DNA from 3 places in the Streptomyces sp. NPDC060366 genome. Region 3 is predicted to be linked to each of the others. Evidence: riboswitches for the same ligand, from Rfam matches in the RefSeq annotation. Region 3 holds a riboswitch; each other region holds the start of a gene.
The links. A riboswitch is a leader RNA that binds a small molecule or an ion and turns the genes downstream of it on or off. The one in region 3 is predicted to bind thiamine pyrophosphate.
Positions count from the first base shown of each region.

Region 1: another riboswitch for thiamine pyrophosphate. It lies ahead of ACFWHU_RS29945 (thiamine ABC transporter substrate binding subunit); the one in region 3 lies ahead of thiO (glycine oxidase ThiO).
Region 2: another riboswitch for thiamine pyrophosphate. It lies ahead of thiC (phosphomethylpyrimidine synthase ThiC); the one in region 3 lies ahead of thiO (glycine oxidase ThiO).

Region 1 covers NZ_JBHXDC010000016.1:39,540-42,740, forward strand. Annotated here, with positions in the region: gene ACFWHU_RS29940 (ABC transporter permease) at 1-836, opposite strand, end outside; gene ACFWHU_RS29945 (thiamine ABC transporter substrate binding subunit) at 995-2,071, opposite strand; TPP riboswitch at 2,169-2,292, opposite strand; gene rlmN (23S rRNA (adenine(2503)-C(2))-methyltransferase RlmN) at 2,346-3,201, opposite strand, start outside.
Region 2 covers NZ_JBHXDC010000004.1:236,200-239,400, forward strand. Annotated here, with positions in the region: gene thiC (phosphomethylpyrimidine synthase ThiC) at 1-1,145, opposite strand, end outside; TPP riboswitch at 1,140-1,282, opposite strand; gene ACFWHU_RS13670 (YibE/F family protein) at 1,354-2,751, shown strand; gene ACFWHU_RS13675 (SsgA family sporulation/cell division regulator) at 2,841-3,201, opposite strand, start outside.
Region 3 covers NZ_JBHXDC010000002.1:358,833-362,033, forward strand. Annotated here, with positions in the region: gene thiE (thiamine phosphate synthase) at 1-15, opposite strand, end outside; gene ACFWHU_RS06315 (Rv2175c family DNA-binding protein) at 102-467, opposite strand; gene ACFWHU_RS06320 (NAD(P)/FAD-dependent oxidoreductase) at 569-1,789, opposite strand; TPP riboswitch at 1,897-2,011, shown strand; gene thiO (glycine oxidase ThiO) at 2,008-3,201, shown strand, end outside.

The sequences.
Region 1 (3,201 bases), on a different contig from region 3:
GCGAGCAGCGCCCACTGGCCGGCTCCGCGCGGCCTGCGCACCGTCAGGGCGGGGTCGACCAGTTTCAGGGCCGTCTCCCGCCTGCGTACGGTCCAGGCGTGCAGCGCCAGAATCGCGCCGACAGCGGCGAACTGCACCATCGTCAGGACGGCGGCGGTGGGCAGGTCGAGAAGTTGCGCGGTCTGCCGGTAGACCTCCACCTCCAGGGTGGAGTACGCCGGGCCGCCCAGGATCTGGACGATGCCGAAGGAGGTGAACGTGAAGAGGAAGACCATCAGCGCCGCGGCGGCGACCGCGGGGCCGAGCGCGGGCAGCGTCACTCGCCACCACGCCGCGAGCCGGCCGGCGCCGAGCACCCGCGCGGCCTCCTCCTGACGCGGGTCGAGCTGCGCCCAGAGGCCGCCCACGGTGCGGACGACCACCGCGTAGTTGAAGAAGACATGCGCGAGAAGGATCGCCCACACCGTCGTGTCCGCCCGGACACCCCACAGCTCGTCGAGCGGGCCGCCGCGCCCCAGCAGCGCGAGGAACGCCGTGCCGACGACGACGGTCGGCAGGACGAACGGCACGGTCACGACTGCGCGCAGGAGTTGTTTGCCGGGGAACTCGAAGCGCGCGAAGACGTAGGCACCGGGGAGCGCGATCAGCAGAGTGAGGGCGGTGGAGACCGCGGCCTGCCACGTCGTGAACCAGAGCACCTGGCGGATGTCGGGCCGGCTCAGCACGTCCCCGAACCGGCCCCAGTGCCAGGAGCCGTCCACCTTCAGCCCGCGGGCGACGATCGCCGTGACGGGGTACGCGAAGAAGACCGCGAAGAACGCGACGGGGACGGCCATGAGGCAGAGCCGTACGACGCTGCCCCGTCGCCGTGCGGCGCGCACCGCGGCGCCCGCCTCCCGGCCCCGTCCTCGCCCCGCCCCTCCGCCCGGGCCCCGGACGACCGGCCCCGCGTCCGTACGCGTGGTCGTGTCGCCCTCCAAGGCGCCCTTCGCGACTACTTGACGACGAGTGAGGACCACGACTGGATCCACTCGTCACGGTTCTTGGCGATCTTCTCCGGGGCCACGGTCTCCGACTTGTCGACCACGGCGCCGTGGTCGGTGAAGAGCGCGGGCAGCTTCGCACCGTCGACGACCGGATTCACGAACATGTTGAGCGGCATGTCCTCCTGGAAGGTCTTGCTCACCAGGAAGTCCAGCAGGGCCTTGCCACCCGCCCCGTTCTTCGCGCCCTGGAGCAGTCCCGCGAACTCGATCTGCCGGAAGCAGGTGCCCGTGGCGACGCCGGTCGGCGCCTCCTTGGGCTGCGGGTCGGCGTACAGGACCTCGACGGGCGGGCTCGACGCGTACGAGACGACGAGGGGGCGCTCCGCCTTGGCCTTCTTGCCACCCGCCGAGCCGGAGAACTCCTCGTTGTAGGCCTGTTCCCAACTGTCGACCACCTGGACGCCGTTGGCCTTGAGCTGCTTCCAGTAGCCCTGCCAGCCGTCGTCCCCGTACGCGGCGACGGTGCCGAGGAGGAAGCCGAGGCCGGGTGAGGACTGCTCCGCGTTCTCGACGACGAGCAGGTCCTTGTAGGCGGGCTTCGTCAGGTCGGCGAAGGACTGCGGCGGGGCCAGCTTCTTGTCGGTGAAGTACTTCTTGTCGTAGTTGACGCAGATGTCGCCGGTGTCGACGGGCGTGACACGGTGTTTGGCGTCGTCGAGCCGTACGTCGGCGCGGACCTGGTCGAGGCCCTTCGCCTCGTACGGCGTGAACAGGCCGTTGTCGAGGGCGCGGGAGAGCAGGGTGTTGTCGACGCCGAAGAAGACGTCGCCCTGCGGCGCACCCTTGGTGAGGATCTCCTTGTTGAGCGCCTCGCCCGCCTCGCCGCTCTTCAGCACCTTGACGGTGTAACCGGTCTGTTCGGTGAACTCCTTCAGTACGGAGTCCGAGGCGGCGAACGAGTCATGGGCGACCAGCGTCACATTCTTGGACTTCGCGCCGTCCGACGACGTGGAGTCGTCGGACTCGCCGCCGCACGCGGCGAGCCCGGAGACGCCCAGCGCGGCGGCGAGGGCGCCGGCCGCCATTCTCTTCGTGGTACGCACTGAATTCCTCCTGGGATGTCCAGGAGAAGACGCGGCCCTGCCCCGCACCGGCGGACCGGAGCAGGGCAGGGCGCAACAGCTTGAGTGATGTCCGAACTTCCTACCCAGAATGACCTGGGCAAGGTTCAGAGGGTCTGCGACCGTGAGGCTCGTCCGAGCCTCTGCCGCACTCTCAGCGCTGTGGCGCTCCCCTGTCGGAATATGTAATTCGTTCGAACCCAGCGTACATGGGCCCCGTCGGGGCCCTTCGCCGCGCTCAGCGCTCCGTCGCCGCCAGCTGACCGCACGCCCCGTCGATCTCCTGACCGCGGGTGTCACGCACCGTCACCGGCACCCCGTGGGACGCGATCGCCTCGACGAATGCCTTCTCGTCCTCCGGGCGGGAGGCCGTCCACTTGGATCCGGGAGTCGGGTTGAGCGGGATCAGATTGACGTGCACCCGCTTCCCCTTGAGCAGCCGGCCCAGCAGATCGCCCCGCCACGCCTGGTCGTTGATGTCGCGGATCATGGCGTACTCGATGGAGATCCGGCGGCCGGACTTCTCCGCGTACTCCCAGGCGGCGTCCAGCACCTCCCGCACCTTCCAACGGGTGTTGACCGGCACGAGGGTGTCGCGCAGCTCGTCGTCGGGCGCGTGCAGCGAGACGGCGAGGCGGCATTTGAAGCCCTCGTCGGCGAATCGCAGCATCGCGGGCACCAGGCCCACCGTCGAGACAGTGATGCCGCGCTGCGAGAGTCCGATGCCGTCCGGCTCGGGGTCGGTCAGCCGGCGGATCGCCCCGACGACGCGGCGGTAGTTGGCGAGCGGTTCACCCATGCCCATGAAGACGATGTTGGACAGCCGCGCGGGGCCGCCGGGAACTTCACCGTCGCGCAGCGCGCGCATGCCGTCCACGATCTGGTGCACGATCTCCGCCGTGGACAGGTTGCGGTCGAGACCCGCCTGCCCCGTGGCGCAGAACGGGCAGTTCATCCCGCAGCCGGCCTGCGAGGAGATGCACATGGTGACGCGGTCCGGGTAGCGCATCAGGACGGACTCGACGAGCGTGCCGTCGTGCAGCCGCCACAGCGTCTTACGGGTGGTGTCGTCGTCGCAGGAGATGTGCCGCACC
Region 2 (3,201 bases), on a different contig from region 3:
GTCTGCACGTTGTGCCGCTTGGCGATGGTGTTCAGTTCGCCGAGCGTCCGCAACTCGGCGAACTGCGCCTCGTCGTTGGCGTCCGCAATCGAGCCCGGCCGCAGGCCGTCGCCGAGGGAGTACGTCACGTCGTACGAGGCGAGGATCTCGCACAGCTCCTCGAAGTTCTCGTACAGGAACGACTCCTGATGGTGCGCCAGGCACCACGCCGCCATGATCGAGCCGCCGCGCGAGACGATGCCGGTCTTGCGGCGGGCCGTGAGCGGCACGTAGCGCAGCAGCACGCCCGCGTGGACGGTCATGTAGTCGACGCCCTGCTCGGCCTGTTCGACGACCGTGTCCTTGTAGATCTCCCAGGTCAGCTCCTCGGCCTTGCCGTCGACCTTCTCCAGCGCCTGGTAGAGCGGCACGGTGCCGATGGGGACCGGGGAGTTGCGCAGCACCCACTCACGGGTGGTGTGGATGTTGCGGCCGGTGGAGAGGTCCATGACCGTGTCGGCGCCCCACTTGGTCGCCCAGGTCATCTTGTCCACCTCCTCCTCGATGGAGGAAGTGACCGCGGAGTTGCCGATGTTGGCGTTGACCTTCACCAGGAACCGCTTGCCGATGATCATCGGTTCGATCTCGGGGTGGTTGACGTTGGCCGGCAGTACGGCGCGGCCCGCGGCGATCTCGTCGCGTACGACCTCGGGCGGGACGTTCTCCCGGATGGCGACGTACTCCATCTCCGGGGTGATGTCGCCCCGCCGGGCGTACGCGAGTTGCGTGACCGCCTGTCCGTCGCGGCCCCGGCGCGGCTGGCGCGGGCGGCCGGGGAAGACCGCGTCGAGATTGCGGAGACCCCCGCGGGGCGAGGTGTGTTTGAGGCCGTCGTCCTCGGGGCGGACGGGGCGGCCCGCGTACTCCTCGGTGTCGCCGCGGCCGACGATCCAGTTCTCCCGGAGCGGTGCGAGACCGCGCCGTACGTCGGTTTCGACGGTGGGATCGGTGTACGGCCCCGACGTGTCGTACAGCGTCACGTCGTCGCCGTTGGTGAGATGCACCTGACGGACCGGCACCCGGAGATCGGGGCGCGATCCTTCCACGTATCCCTTGTGCCAGCCGATGGCTCGTGCGGCAGGCGTGCGTGCGTCCTGAACGGTCATATGAGACCTACTCCCTACGCCGGCATTACCCGGTAACAGGTTCGGCGGTCGACGCAGCTCAGGGATCCGGGGAAGCCCCGGAACTCCACAGTCAGCGTCCTCTCAGCCCGGTGCTCCGAGCTCCCGCGTGTGTAAAGGCACCACCACGCTAACGCGATGTCGGGCGTGCTGAACAGAGGGCCCCCGCCGTTCTTGCGATGATCGGTCGGTGACCTCACCCCAGCAGACACCCGATACGCACGGCCACTCGCACAGTCATGGGCCGGCCGCGCCGGTCTCCAAGCACCTGCGCAAGGTCATCGCCGCGGTGCTGATTCCCTTCGCCACGGCCGTCCTTGTCGGACTCGTCGTGCTGTGGCCCGGCGGCGCCCCGGCGCACGAACGCACCGGTGTCGGCTTCGACCGGCAGACCGAGCAGGGCCAGGTGGTGAAGATCGAGCAGATCGACTGCAAGGACGTGAACGCCGCTCAGGTCCCGCCGACGGGCGACACGACGACGCCGGAGGGGCGTGAGGCGCAGCAAGCACAGACCGGGGACTGCGAGAAGGCGACGGTCGAGGTGACGACCGGTAAGAACAAGGGCCGTAAGTTCGTCGAGATCGTCCAGCCCGACGCGCCGCGGCAGTTTCACGTGAAACAAGGCGTTGTGGTGGCCTACGCCCCCGACGCCCCCCGGGATCTCCAGTACTCGGTGACGGACGTGGACCGCTCGACGCCGATGGCACTGCTGGCCGGGATCTTCGCTCTCGCGGTGATCGTGGTGGGGCGGCTGCGCGGGCTGATGGCACTGGTCGCGCTGATCATCTCGTTCGCCGTACTGACGCTGTTCATCCTGCCGGCGATTCTCCAAGGTTCGAATCCGCTGATCGTCGCGGTCGTCGGCGCGAGCGCGATCATGCTGATCGCGCTCTATCTGTGCCACGGTCTGACGGCCCGTACGTCCGTCGCCGTGCTCGGCACACTCATCTCGCTGCTGCTGATCGGGCTGCTGGGCTCGCTGTTCATCGGCTGGGCGAGTCTGACGGGCAACACGGACGACAACACCGGGCTGATCCACGGGCTCTATCCGGAGATCGACATGAGCGGTCTGCTGCTGGCGGGCGTCATCATCGGATCGCTGGGTGTGCTGGACGATGTGACGGTCACCCAGACGTCGGCGGTGTGGGAGCTGCGCCAGGCGAATCCCGACATGGGGCCGCGCGCCCTCTACCGGGCGGGTATCCGTATCGGGCGCGACCACATCGCGTCGGTGGTCAACACGCTCGTACTGGCCTACGCGGGCGCCGCGTTGCCGCTGCTGCTGCTCTTCTCGATCGCCGAGTCGAGCGTGGGGACGGTGGCCAACAGCGAGCTGGTGGCCCAGGAGATCGTACGGACCCTGGTCGGGTCGATCGGTCTCGTCGCGTCGGTGCCGGTGACCACGGCACTGGCGGCGCTGGTGGTGTCGGCCGACCGGCCGGGGACGCCGGGGGGAGGGGCGACGCCGGAGACGGCGACGGGGGCGCCGTCGGACGCACCCTCGGGGACGCCGCCGAAGGCGCCTTCCGGGCGGCCGTTCGGGGGCCTGCGGACGCGAGGCGGAGGCGGGCGGCGCCGCAAGGCGTAGCCCTCCGCCCGCGGGAGCGCTCAGGAGCCGGAACCCCGGAATCCGCGCTGGAGCCGGCACTCAGCAGTCGGCGTTCCTCGAATCCGCGCTCAGCCCGCGTTCTCCTCGGCGAGGATGCGCCCGAGCGTCTCCTCAAGATTGGTCTCGAAGTCCCCGAGCGTCATCTCCTGCCCGAGCGGGACCAGCCGGTCCGTACGGTCGAGGAAGGCCACCAGCGGCGGTGCGCTGACCCGGAAGAGGGCGTGTTCGGCGCCGACCTGGAGTCTGATGTGGACGTCCGAGAGCTCCTCGGGCTCGGTCGGCGAGATGTACACGTCGCCGTCGCCGCTGGGTTCGTTGATGCCGTCGACCAGCAACTCGCGGCCGAAGGCCCAGGTGACCGGGGCGTCGCCGGGCAGATGGAACGTCATCCGCACCGCGTAGGGGTCCGCCGTCTCGTAACGGAGTTCC
Region 3 (3,201 bases):
GGGCGCTGCGGGCATGCGGGTCTCCCCCGTCGGATCGTTGTCATGACGGCTGTGCGCGGGCCGGGGGCCGCCCGGCCCGCGCACGGCCGGTGGTGGTGCCGTCAGACGGCGAGCGCCTGCGCGCGGCGCTTCACCTCCGTACCGCGATTCTCGCTGAGGGCCTGCGCGGGCGTGCCCGGCAGGGACGGGTCGGGAGTGAAGAGCCACTCGAGCATCTCTTCGTCGGTGAAGCTGTCGTCCCTGAGGAGCGTCAAGGTCCCCGCGAGGCCCTTGACGACCTTCTTGCCGTCGATGAAGGCGGCCGGCACCTGGAGCGCCCGATTCTCACCGCGGCGCACGGCGATCAGCTGGCCTTCCTTCACCAGCTGGCGCACGCGCGTCACCTCGATATCGAGCATTTCGGCGATATCGGGCAGGTGAAGCCAGGCAGGGACGAGAGCATCGATCTTTGCGTCAATCTCAGTCACAGGACAAGCCTGCCATCCCGGACTGACAGTCGGAAGCCGAGCCGGGCACGGACTGGGCCGTCGAGCGGTACGTCCGGCCCGGGGAGAGCGGGCGGGGCACCTCAGAGAGCCGTCAGTTTGAGCGGTACGGCGGGGTCGGCGGCCCGCCGCGTGTCGATCCGCGCACCCGCCGCGACGAGCTTGCGGCCCTGCGCCAGGTCACGCGGTCTGCCGACGGCGAGCAGCGCCACCAGCGCCCCGTCCCGCAGCCAGAGGACCGACCAGGCGGCGCTCGCCGGGTCGCCCCGCCACAGGAGGGTGTCGGCCCGGGCGTGGTGGCCCGCGTACTGCACGAAACGGCCGAACTGTTCGGACCAGAAGTACGGCACGGGGTCGTACGGCTCGTGGGACTCCCCCACGATGTCGGCGGCGACCGTACGCGGGCCCTGGAGCGCGTTGTCCCAGTGGTGCACCATCAGCCGCTCGCCGTACCGGGCCGAGGGGAACGAGGCGCAGTCCCCGACCGCGTACACACCGGGCACCGAGGCGCGCAGCCGGTCGTCGGCGGTGACGGCCCCCTCGGCGCCGGTCGCGATGCCGGAGCCCGCCAGCAAGGCCGTCGCGGGTCTGGCGCCGATGCCCACGACCACCGCGTCCGCGGCGTGCTCGCGGCCGTCGGAGAGGACCACCCGGCCGGGCTCGACGGTCGCCACGCGCGCGTGGGTGAAGAGTTCGGCGCCGCTCTCGGCGTACCAGTCCTCCATCGGAGTGGCGACCTCGGCGGGCAGGGCGCCGGCGAGCGGATGGGCCGCGGCCTCGACGACGGTCACCTCGCAGCCGGCCTCCCTGGCCGCGGTGGTGAACTCGGCGCCGATCCAGCCCGCTCCCACCACGACGACGTGTCGCTTGCGCTCCAGGACGGGGCGCAGCCGCGCGGCGTCGTCCAGGGTGCGCAGCAGATGCACGCCGGGGACCCCGTCCGCGCCGGGCAGTGTGATCGGTTCGGCGCCGGTGGCGACGACCAGCGCGTCGTACGGAACCGGCCCCGCCTCCGTGTCCACCTCGTGGTCCGCCGGGCGCACACCGGTCACTTCCAGGCCCAGCCGCAACTCCACGCGGAGCGCTTCGAAGTCCACGTCGAAGGCCGAACTCTCCGCCGCGCCGAGGAGGACGGCCTTCGAGAGTGGGGGCCGGTCGTAGGGCTGGTGCCGCTCGGCGCCGATGAGGGTGACGGGGCCTTCGTGCCCCAGTTCGCGCAGTGCCACGGCGGTCTGCACACCCGCCATTCCCGCGCCGACGACGACGGTGCGCCGCTCGTCCGTCTGCTTCCGCTGCTCGCTCACCCGATCACCTTATGGAACCGGACGGGGCCACGACTCCCTTACAGGGGGCGGGGACAGGGGGTTACCCTGACCCGTGAAGCGCTTATCGGCAGTGACGAACACAAGACTTCACACCTCGCGGGAGCCCGTACGCACCGGGCTGAGAGGGAGGCTGACGCGGCCTCCGACCGTACGAACCTGATCCGGGTCATGCCGGCGAAGGGAGGAGCTGGACACCCATGCGGTCATCTCACGTTCAGTACCGGGAATCCGGGCGGACCGATGTCGTGGTCGTCGGGGGCGGGATCATCGGTCTCGTCACCGCCTGGCGCGCGGCGCAACGCGGGCTCGGCGTCACCGTCGTCGATCCGGAGCCGGGCGGCGGCGCCGCCCGGGTCGCCGCCGGGATGCTCGCCGCCGTCAGCGAACTCGACCACGGTGAACAGACCTTGCTGGCGCTGAACATCGCCTCCGCGCGGCTGTATCCCGACTTCGTCGCCGAACTGGAGTCGGTCACCGGCCAGGACACCGGCTACCGCGCCTGCGGCACGCTCGCCGTCGCTCTCGACACCGACGACCGGGCGCAGCTGCGTGAACTCCACGCCCTCCAGAGGAGGTCGGGTCTGGAGTCGGAATGGCTCACCGGCCGCGAGTGCCGACGGCTGGAGCCGATGCTCGCTCCCGGCGTACGCGGCGGGCTGCGGGTCGACGGGGACCACCAGATCGACCCGCGCAGGCTCGCGGCCGCCCTCGTGACGGCCTGCGAGCGGGCGGGGGTGGTCTTCCACCGGGCGTGGGCCGAACGCCTGCGGGTGGTCCGGGACCGGGCCGCCGGAGTCACGGTGGCCGGCGGCGCCGAACTCGGCGCCGACCAGGTCGTCGTCGCCGGTGGCAGTCTCAGTGGGCGGCTCGCGGGCGTGCCGGACGACGTCCTGCCCCCGGTACGCCCCGTCAAGGGCCAGGTCCTGCGGCTGACGGTGCCGCGCCCGTACGCCCCGTTCCTGTCCCGGACGCTGCGGGCCGAGGTCCGCGGCAGCCACATCTACCTCGTGCCGCGCGAGAGCGGCGAGCTGGTCGTCGGGGCGACGAGCGAGGAGATGGGCTGGGACACGACGGTGACGGCGGGCGGGGTGTACGAGCTGCTGCGCGACGCCCACGAACTGCTCCCCGGCATCACCGAACTGCCGCTCACCGAGACCCGCGCCGGGCTGCGGCCGACATCGCCGGACAACGCCCCGCTGCTCGGACCGACCGCCCTGCCGGGGCTGCATCTGGCCACCGGGCACCACCGCAACGGGGTGCTCCTGACGCCAGTCACGGGCCGGGTGATGGCCACCGTGCTCACGACGGGTGAACTCCCGGACGACGCGCGGCCCTTCACACCCGGACGCTTCTCGCCCGGCACCCCGCCCGGCCGCCCACCGGCCGTCTCC